Regions from separate parts of the Nonomuraea sp. NPDC048901 genome, predicted to be linked through region 3. Evidence: predicted binding sites of a transcription regulator. Region 3 holds the regulator's gene; each other region holds the start of a gene.
The links. The regulator HrcA, encoded in region 3, represses chaperone genes, less so after heat shock. The targets are predictions, from matches to a motif close to TTGGCACTCTCNNNNNGAGAGTGCCAA.
Positions count from the first base shown of each region.

Region 1: a site for HrcA is predicted at 1,619-1,645, ahead of groES (co-chaperone GroES). Genes of this name have one in related genera too.
Region 2: a site for HrcA is predicted at 1,937-1,963, ahead of AB0C30_RS18555 (DNA starvation/stationary phase protection protein). Genes of this name have one in related genera too.

Region 1 is NZ_JBEZFW010000007.1:65,870-69,121, forward strand. It holds gene AB0C30_RS24930 (class I SAM-dependent methyltransferase) at 79-1,326, opposite strand; gene groES (co-chaperone GroES) at 1,732-2,046, shown strand; gene groL (chaperonin GroEL) at 2,129-3,252, shown strand, end outside.
Region 2 is NZ_JBEZFW010000005.1:193,288-196,539, reverse strand. It holds gene AB0C30_RS18565 (hypothetical protein) at 1-149, shown strand, start outside; gene AB0C30_RS18560 (alkaline phosphatase PhoX) at 218-1,240, opposite strand; gene AB0C30_RS18555 (DNA starvation/stationary phase protection protein) at 1,397-1,864, opposite strand; gene AB0C30_RS18550 (helix-turn-helix domain-containing protein) at 1,973-2,830, shown strand; gene AB0C30_RS18545 (VIT domain-containing protein) at 2,827-3,252, shown strand, end outside.
Region 3 is NZ_JBEZFW010000006.1:364,094-367,345, forward strand. It holds gene AB0C30_RS22945 (DUF3097 domain-containing protein) at 1-186, opposite strand, end outside; gene AB0C30_RS22950 (hypothetical protein) at 204-968, opposite strand; gene hrcA (heat-inducible transcriptional repressor HrcA) at 1,113-2,126, shown strand; gene dnaJ (molecular chaperone DnaJ) at 2,138-3,252, shown strand, end outside.

The sequences.
Region 1 (3,252 bases), on a different contig from region 3:
ACCTTAGCCGCTCGATCAAGGTCCGTCAGGAGCGAAGTAAAAGATCGGGGTTGGCCCGATAATGCCCTAGTTTGCCATTTATGCAGGTGGGGATGGGTGACAAATCAGGGCGGAAGGCTTATCCATGATGCGGGTAAGTATGATTACCGCAGATTTGTCACCCGAAAGTCGCAGGTCATTTCTGAGCCGTTCGATGTCGACCGCCGAGGCTCGCTTCTTGATGACGACATTTCCGACTTGCCGCTCGCGGAGAGTAGCGCGGAGGCGCTTCAGCGAGAACGGCAGCACTTCTTCCACCGCGTAACGCGCGGCCCATGGGGTGTCGAACGGCTCGTCGCCGGTGATGTAGGCGATCATCGGGTCGGGGAGGCGGCCGCCGACCATCTCGGCGACCTCCCCGACGAGGTGCGCGCGGATCGCGGCCCCGTCGGGTTCGTACACGAAGCGACCGACGGGGCCGGTCGGCGCCTCGGCCCCGCGGGCGACGAGCGTCTCGCCGCCGGGCAGCAACGTCGCCCGCCGCGTCGGCCCCTCGCCTCGCGTCGGCCCCTCGCCTCGCGTCGGCCCCTCGCCTCGCGTCGGCCCCTCGGCCCGCGCCGCCCCTTCGGCGGGGCTGGTCCAGAGGGCTGCCTCCTTCACCTCGCCCTTGTACGACACCCACTCGGCTTCGGCCTCTCCCGGGATGAACTCGTACGGGATGCCCGGAGCCACCTTCAAGCAGGCCCGCCGAGCCCTGGCGACCAGGTCGAGCACGACCGGCCACGGCGGCGAGTAGGCCATGGGGTCGAACGTCCTGCCGCGGCTGGTCCGGCGGGCGGGGTCGGCGAACAGCCAGTCGTAGTCCTCCGGCGAGACCGTCGCGGCGTCCGCCTGGCGTACGGTGACCCGATCCGCGAGCCCGAGCGCCTCCGCGTTGGCCCGGGCGACGGCGACGGTCAGCGGGTCGAGGTCCACGGCGTCCACGACGCAACCGGCGCGGGCCAGCGCGAGGAAGTCGCCGCCGATGCCGCAGCAGACGTCCACGACCCGCGTCCCGCCGGCGGGTCCGGCCAGGCGGCGGGCCCGGTGGGCGCCGACCTCGGCTCGGGTGGCCTGCTCCAGGCCGTGCGGAGTGAAGAACATGAGTGCCGCGTCGGCGCCGAACTTGGCCTTGGCGCGCTCGCGCAGCGCCGCCTGGGTGAGCGCGGCCGAAGTGAGGCCGGCGTCGTACGACCTGCGCAGCCTCGTCGCCGCGGCCACCGGATCGGCGCCCACCACCTCGACGGCCTCGGCGAGTGCGCGCTGCCCGCGCGGGGTGAGCAACTCGGTGAAGGCGTCGAGATCCACGTCACCCGACGTTAGCGCCTCCCCGCCGCACTCCAGCCTGCGGCCGTGCGCGTACGGTGGTGGACCGGAGCGTCCGCCGTGCGCGTACGGCGGACGGCGGGAACGGCCGCCGTGAGCGTGCGCGGTGGCTGGAACGTCCGCTGTCCGCGGAGGTGCGGGCTCAGGCGTTCGCCCCGCGTCAACAGTGCGTGTCACCCCATTTAGCCCCAACCTTGGGCAAGCTCTTGGGCCTTATCGCTCTGAGCAGACGCGTTCGTGTTGACTGTCAAGCCCCTCTTGCATATGTTTCCTGTTGGCACTCTCCCCTTGAGAGTGCCAACGTGCGACGAGGCAGGTCTGACACCCGCGACGGCAGGCCCCGCTGGTCGCCTCTTCTAGATCATTCAAATCTGAAGGGGAGGTCCGATCGTGACGACCGCCACCAAGGTTCCCGTTAAGCCGCTCGGCGACCGCATCGTGGTTCAGCCGCTTGAGGCCGAGCAGACGACCGCTTCCGGCCTGGTCATTCCTGACACCGCCAAGGAGAAGCCGCAAGAGGGCAAGGTCCTCGCGGTGGGCCCGGGCAACTGGGATGAGGACGGCGACAAGCGTATTCCGCTCGACGTCGCTGAGGGCGACATCGTCCTCTACAGCAAGTACGGCGGCACTGAGGTCAAGTACGGCGGCGAGGAGTACCTCGTGCTCTCCGCCCGCGACGTTCTCGCGATCATCGAGAAGTAAGCCGGATGCGTCGGGCCCCGGGCGCGCGTCTCGTCTGAGCGCGTGCGGCCGGGGCTTTCGACGCTAGGAGAGGACTTTCAGCATGGCGAAGATCCTAGCGTTCGACGAGGACGCACGCCGCGCGCTTGAGCGCGGCGTCAACGCCCTCGCGGACGCCGTGAAGGTAACCCTCGGCCCCCGTGGCCGCAACGTCGTCATCGACAAGAAGTTCGGTGCTCCGACGATCACGAACGACGGCGTGACCATCGCTCGTGAGATCGAGCTGGAGGAGCGCTACGAGAACCTCGGCGCCCAGCTCGCCAAGGAAGTCGCCACCAAGACCAACGACGTCGCCGGTGACGGCACCACCACCGCGACGGTCCTGGCCCAGGCGATGGTCCGCGAGGGCCTGCGCAACGTGGCCGCCGGCGCCTCGCCGCTGTCGCTGAAGCGCGGCATCGACAAGGCCGCCAAGGCGGTCAGCGACAAGCTGCTGGCCAGCGCGCGCCCGGTCGAGGACAAGAAGGAGATCGCGAACGTCGCGACCATCTCCGCCCAGGACGCCAAGATCGGCGACCTGATCGCCGAGGCGTTCGACAAGGTGGGCAAGGACGGTGTTCTCACCGTCGAAGAGTCCAACGCCATGGGCATGGAGCTCGAGTTCACCGAGGGCATGCAGTTCGACAAGGGCTACCTGTCGGCGTACATGGTGACCGACCCCGAGCGCATGGAGGCCGTCCTCGAGGACGCCTACATCCTGCTCACCCAGGGCAAGATCTCCTCGATCTCCGACTTCCTGCCGCTGCTCGAGCAGATCGCGCAGACCAAGAAGCCGCTGCTCGTGGTCGCCGAGGACGTCGAGGGCGAAGCCCTGGCCGTCCTGGTCACCAACAAGATCCGTGGCACGTTCACCTCGGTCGCCGTCAAGGCTCCGGGCTTCGGCGACCGCCGCAAGGCCATGCTGCAGGACATCGCCATCCTCACCGGTGGCCAGGTCGTGAGCGAGGAGGTCGGCCTCAAGCTCGAGAACGTCGGCCTTGAGGTGCTCGGCAACGCCCGCCGCATCGTCGTGACGAAGGACAACACGACCATCGTCGACGGCGGCGGCGACCAGCAGGCGATCGAGGACCGGGTCAAGGAGATCAAGATTGCCATCGAGCAGTCCGACTCCGACTGGGACCGCGAGAAGCTGCAGGAGCGCCTTGCGAAGCTGGCCGGCGGTGTGTG
Region 2 (3,252 bases), on a different contig from region 3:
CGACCACGGGCGCCCTGCTCGTGGCCAACGTCAGAGGCATGGACCCGGACGTCTTCTACCGCCGGCTCCTGACCTACGGCGCGGTGATCGTCGTGGCGGGCCCGCTCGTCGCCTGGGCGGTCCTGGTCGTCCCCGGCTGGCCCGGCTAGGCCCGTACTTCCGTTTTCCCCGCGATCGGCTTCCCCGCGATCGGCGGAGGTGGCGTGCGCGAACCGGGCTAGGCGCGGAAGGGGCCGGCCACCTCGAAGGTGCGGCCGTCGTCGCGGCCCCGTCCGGCCGAGAAGTAGAGCCGCCCGCCGTCGGGCGCGAACGCCAGCCCCGTGAGCTCGGCCCCGCTGAGGCCACCGAGCTTGAGGAACGGCGTGACCGCCCGATCGGGGGTGATGACGTCGATCTCCGTCGACTGCCTGGCCACGTAGAGGTCGCCCGAGGGGGCGGCGGTGATCGCGCGTACGCCGTCGCAGATCCGGTCGAGCGTGGAGGTCTCGGCGTCGTAGGCCCACAGGCCGCTGTCGCCCTCGGTGGTGAAGTAGCAGACCCCGCCCGCGTAGTGGCAGCCCTCGCCGCCGTCGAAGTGGCGGGCGTCGTCTATCTGGTGGCGCGTGGCCTTGAGCACCGCGGCGGGCGACGGCACCGGCTTCCAGTCACCGGCGAGGCAGAGCACCTCCAGGGTGCCCTCGGTGAGATCGCCCCAGTCGCCGGGCCTGAACCGGTAGAAGCACCCGTCGGGCTCCCCCTCCGTCAGGTAGACGACCTGCCGGTCGGGGTCGCAGGCGGCGGCCTCGTGCTTGAACCGGCCCATGGCCAGGCGGGGGCGCCCGGCTCGCATGCCGTACGGATCGCACTCGAACACCCGGCCGCGGTCACCGAGCTCGCAGGAGAGCCAGCTGTGCCACGGCGTCGCGCCGCCCGCCCGGTTGCGGTCGGTCCCGGACAGGATGCGGTACGCGTCGGCGATCGAACCGTCGGCGCGGAACCGGAGCGCGGACGCGCCGCCGAGCAGCGGCAGCTCGGAGTTGGACACGTAGATCCAGCCGGTGCCGTCAGGGAAGCACGCGCCGCCGTCGGGCGCCGCGTGCCACGTCAGCCCGGCCACCTTCTGGCCCGAGCGGGCCACGACCCGGCCGCTGAACCCCCCGGGCAGCGCCAGATCGTCGCCGCCTGGCGGCTCCAGCGGGCCGTAAGGGCTCATCCCGCCCTGCCAGAGCGGGCCCGTGCGGAGGAGAGTCTTGCTGGACATCGTGAGGCCTCCCTCTAGGTGCCACGCTAGTCGACCCCGCCGACATGAATGACAGGGAGGCGCGAGATCAAATTCTGCGCGAAATCTCTGGCCGGCGGATGAGCGCGGCGGTGCGCCGCCAGGGACCCGGAGCGCGGGCCCCGGGCTGTGGCGGCGTCAGCGCTGGGCCTGGAACATCCAGTGCTGCTTGTCGATGTCCTGAGCCACCGCGATGAGCAGGTCCTGGCTGACCGGGTCGGGCTCGTCGGTCGCGGCGACGCGCTCGCGCATTCGCTTGCCGACGGCCTCCAGGATGTCGGTCATCGTCGCCACGACCTTGCCGTCCTCGATCCAGCCGTTCTCCGGCTGCGAGAGCTTGGTGGACTTGGCGATGGTGGCCGCGCGGCCGTCCGGGTTGATGCTCAGGGCGACGGCGCGCTCGGCGATGGTGTCCGCGTGCTCACGGGCCAGGGCGGTGACCTCGTCGAGCTGGAGGTGGATCTGCCGGAAGTGCGGGCCGGTCAGGTTCCAGTGCATCTGCTTGGCGAGCAGCGAGAGATCGAGGAGATCGACCAGGGCTCCTTGCAGGGCCGTCGCGACCGTCTTCTTCGCGTCGCCCGAGAGCGGACCGGTGATCGTAGCCATGATGTGTTCCTCCCCGTGGTTCGACATCAGGGTCTCTATGCGACCCAGTCCCCTTTGCCCGCTTTCTCTTGGTTGACACTGCAATAGTGACAGTGTAATTGTGAAGGTATGAGCGAGACCTGGACCATCCGTGAGCTGGCGGAGCGCGCCGCCGACGCGTTGCGCGCGCACGCCCAGCCGCACGCGCAGCCGCTCAACGGCCGGGTCCGCGACGTGCCCGGCGAGCGGTTGATCAGGTGGTACACCACGATCGGCCTCGTCGACCCACCGCTGACCAGGCGTGGACGCATCGCCCAGTACGGCCGGCGGCATCTGCTGCAACTCGTGGCCATCAAGCGGCTGCAGGCGGCCGGGCGGTCGATCGCGGAGATCCAGACCGCCCTGACCGGCGCCACGGACACGACCTTGGAGCGGACGGCCCACCCCGGCTGGTCGACTCTGGACGAGGACGTCGCGGCGACGGGGGCCGTTCTGGACGCCACGACGACTGGGACGACGGCGCCCCAGGGCGAGGCGGCTCAGGATGCGGCGGATCTTACGGAGGGCGAGACGGGCCTTACGGAGGGCGAGACGCCTGAGGCGGCGGCCCTCCCCGACGGCTCGGCGACTCGATCCGGGAGCCCGCGCGGCCGGTTCTGGGCCGCGCACCCCGCCGATGCGACCGGCCCCGCCCTTCCGCATCCCCCGCCCACCGACGCTCCCCCGTCCACCGGCATCGCCGACGTGCCCCTGCCCGCCGACGTTCTCCGACCGGCCGATACTCCTCCGACCGACGGCGCGGGCCGACCCGCACACCTCCCCCGGCCCAGGGGGCACGGGGCGCTGGTGCGTGGGATCAGGCTGACCGACGGAGTGACCCTCGTGCTCGACGGCGCCGGCCGTACCCCGGCTGAAGACGACATCCAGGCGGTACTCACCGCGGCGGCACCGCTGCTGGCGCTGCTCGAAGAGAGGAAGCTAGCATGAAGATCACTTCGCTCGAGCCCACCCGGTGCCTGCCGGTGCCGGACGCCGGGTTCGGCGCGCTGCGGACGGCGCGCGGGAACCTGCCCCTGGAGAGCGTCGACGTGTCCGCCGACATCTCCGGCCTGATGGCCGAGGTCGAGGTGACGCAGGGCTTCCGCAATCCGTACGACGTCACGCTGGAGGCCACCTACGTCTTCCCGCTGCCCGACAGGGCGGCGGTGACGGGGTTCAGGATGGAGGCCGACGACCGGGTGATCGACGGCGTGCTCAAGGAGCGCGGCCAGGCCAGGGCCGACTACGACCGGGCGCTGCGCGAGGGCAAGCGGGCCGCGATCGCCGAGGAGGACCGGCCCGACGTGTTCACGATCACGGTGGGCAACCTGCTGCCGGGCGAGCGGGTGACGGTCCGGCTCACGCTGAGC
Region 3 (3,252 bases):
CGGGAACAGGCGGCGCTTGCCGAAACGGTCCTCCAGCGTGACGGCCTCCTTGTCGCAGGCCACCACGGCGCCGCAGAAGCCGCTCTCGGCGTCCTCCACGACCAGATCGAGTTCGGCGGGCACCTGGGGGATCTTGCCCTTGCCCGGCCGCCGCCAATTTCCCGCTAGAACATCGCCGTCGTACACACGGGGACCGTAGCAAATCACCCGCCCGCCGCAAGGCGCTTGCGATGAGAGCTGCGCCGGGTCACCACCATGATCGTCGTGATGACGGCGGCCAGCACGCCCAGACCCGGGATCACCAGCAGCGCCGCCACACCGCCCACCAGCCCGCCCGCGGCGGCGGCGAAGTCGCGGCCGACGCCGAAGCGCACGTTCGTCGGCTCCTGGGTCGTGCAGGTGAACTGGTAGTCGCCCTTGGCAGGCGCGTTGACCACGAGTATGAGATTCCACTGCGTGCCATTGACGGTGACCCGCTCGGTGCCGGACGTCTTGGCGAGCTTGGCCTCGCCGGGACCGCCGTCGATCCGGCACATGTAATGGACCTGGCTCTCACTGGCGAGGTACACCACCGGCTTCTCCGCCGGGTCCAGCGGCACGGTGACGCTCTGGCCCGCTGTGAACGTCTTGGACGGGGCCACCGCGCCCACCGTGTTCAGGATGCCGCTCACGAACACTCCCACCCCGACCAGCCCGGCGAGCAGCGCCAGGCCCCAGGCGACCGCGATCCACCGCAACCGCGGTCTGATCAACTTCGGGTCAACCTGAGGGCCGAACCGCTGCGGCGTGCCGTAAGGTCCGGGCTGGTACGGCTGCTGCTGCCCGTAGGGGCCGGGCTGGTAGTGCTGCTGGCCGTATTGCGGCGGACCATATTGGGGCGGCGGCGGGCCGTACTGGGGAGGTTGCCCCTGGTACGGACCCTGTCCCGGCGGTGGACCGTAGGAGGGGGGCTGGGAGTCGTCGGTCATATCGGCCAGTGTGCGCCCTATTGGCGGCCACTCGCTAGCTCCGGTGTTATCGCACCTTGTGGGCGGGAGCCGTACACTTGGCACTCGGGAACACAGAGTGCTAGACCTGTCGTTTCCTGAAAGGCAGAGGTAGGAGGTGAGCGCGTGCTCGACGATCGGAAGCTGGCGGTGCTCCGCGCCATTGTCGAAGACTACGTGTCCACCAATGAGCCGGTGGGCTCCAGGGCGCTCGCCGAACGCCACAACCTGAAGGTCTCCCCAGCGACGGTCAGGAACGACATGGCCGCCCTGGAGGAGGAGGGCTACATCACCCAGCCGCACACCAGCGCGGGCCGCGTGCCGACGGACAAGGGCTATCGCCTGTTCGTCGACCGGCTCTCGCAGGTCAAGCCGCTCTCCGGAGCGGAACGCCGGGCGATCGAGACGTTCCTCGCCGGCGCGGTCGACCTCGACGACGTGGTCACCCGCACGGTGCGGCTGCTCGCGCAGCTCACCCGGCAGGTCGCGGTCGTGCAATACCCGACGCTGACCCGCTCGACGGTCAGGCACGTCGAGCTCGTGCCCCTGCACGACCGGCGGATCATGCTCGTGCTGATCACCAACACGGGCCGCGTCGAGCAGCGGGTGGTCGAGCTGCCCGAAGTGGTGGAGGACACCCGCATCGCGCACCTGCGCGCGGTGCTCAACGCCTCCCTCGACGGCTGCGGCCTGCTCAACGTCCCCGATCAGGTCGCCGACCTGCCGGAGCGGCTGCCCGTCGAAGACCGTCCCGTGGTGGCCACTATCCTGTCGGTGCTCCTCGAGACGCTGGTCGAGCGCCATGATGAGAAGATCGTGTTCGCCGGTGCGGCCAACCTCGCCGGGGCCGACTTCTCGACCGGGCTGCGCGATGTGCTCGAAGCACTGGAGGAGCAGGTCGTGCTCATGCGGCTGCTCGGCGAGACTTCCACAGACACCCCGTCCACGCTCACCGTGCGCATCGGCTCGGAGAACCCGTTCCTCCGTGGCACGTCGATCGTCGCAACCGGGTACGGTTCTGGCGACAACGAACTGGCCCGGCTAGGCGTGCTAGGCCCCACGAGGATGGACTATCCCGTGACGATGGGCGCCGTGCGCGCGGTGGCACGCTACGTCAGCCAAATCCTGGCTGCATCATAAGAGGTCGATAAGTGGCAAACAGCGACTACTACGCCACCCTCGGGGTGCGCCGTGACGCCAGTCAGGAAGAGATCAAGAAGGCCTACCGCAGGCTTGCCCGCGAACTCCATCCCGACGTCAATCCGGACCCCGCGACCCAGGAGCGGTTCAAGGAGATCACGCAGGCCTACGAGGTGCTGTCCGACGCCAACAAGCGTCAGATGTACGACCTGGGCGGCGACCCCTTCGGCGGCGCCGGCGCGGGCCAGGGAGCGGCCGGCTTCGGCGCGGGCTTCCCGTTCAGCGACATCATGGACGCCTTCTTCGGCACGGCCGGGGGCGCGCGCGGGCCCCGTTCGCGGGCCAGGAGAGGTCGCAACGCGACCATCCGCGTCGAGCTCGACCTGCGCGAGACCGCCTTCGGCACCACCCGCGAGCTGGTCGTCGACACGGCCGTGCTCTGTGAGGTCTGCCAGGGCGCGGGCGCCGCGTCCGGCACCCACCCCGACACCTGTGACATGTGCAACGGGCGCGGCGAGATCTCCCAGGTCACCCGGTCGTTCCTGGGCCAGGTCATGACCTCCAGGCCGTGCCCCCAGTGCGGCGGCTTCGGGACGATCATCCGCCACCCGTGCCAGGAGTGCTCGGGTGACGGCCGTGTGCGCACCCGCCGTACGATCAAGGTCCGCATCCCCGCGGGCGTCGAGGACGGCACGCACATCCAGCTCGCCGGCGAGGGCGAGGTCGGCCCCGGCGGCGGCCCGCCCGGAGACCTCTTCCTGGAGATCGTCGAGCGCCCGCACGAGATCTTCGAGCGGCGCGGCGACGACCTGCACTGCACGGTCCAGATCCCGATGACGGCCGCCGCGCTCGGCACCAACCTCGCCGTGGAGACGCTCGACGGCTCCGAGGAGGTCGACGTGCGGCCGGGCACGCAGTCGGGCCAGGTCATCACGATGTACGGCAGGGGCGTGCAGCGGCTCAACGAGACGGGCCGCGGCGACCTGCTCATCCACGTCAACGTGGAGACCCCGCTGCGCCTCGACCCGGCGCAGGAGGAGCTGCTGCGCGAGCTGGCCAAGCAGCGTGGCGAGGAGCGGCCGCCCGGGAAGTTCGCCCCCGGGCAGCAGGGGTTCTTCTCGCGGCT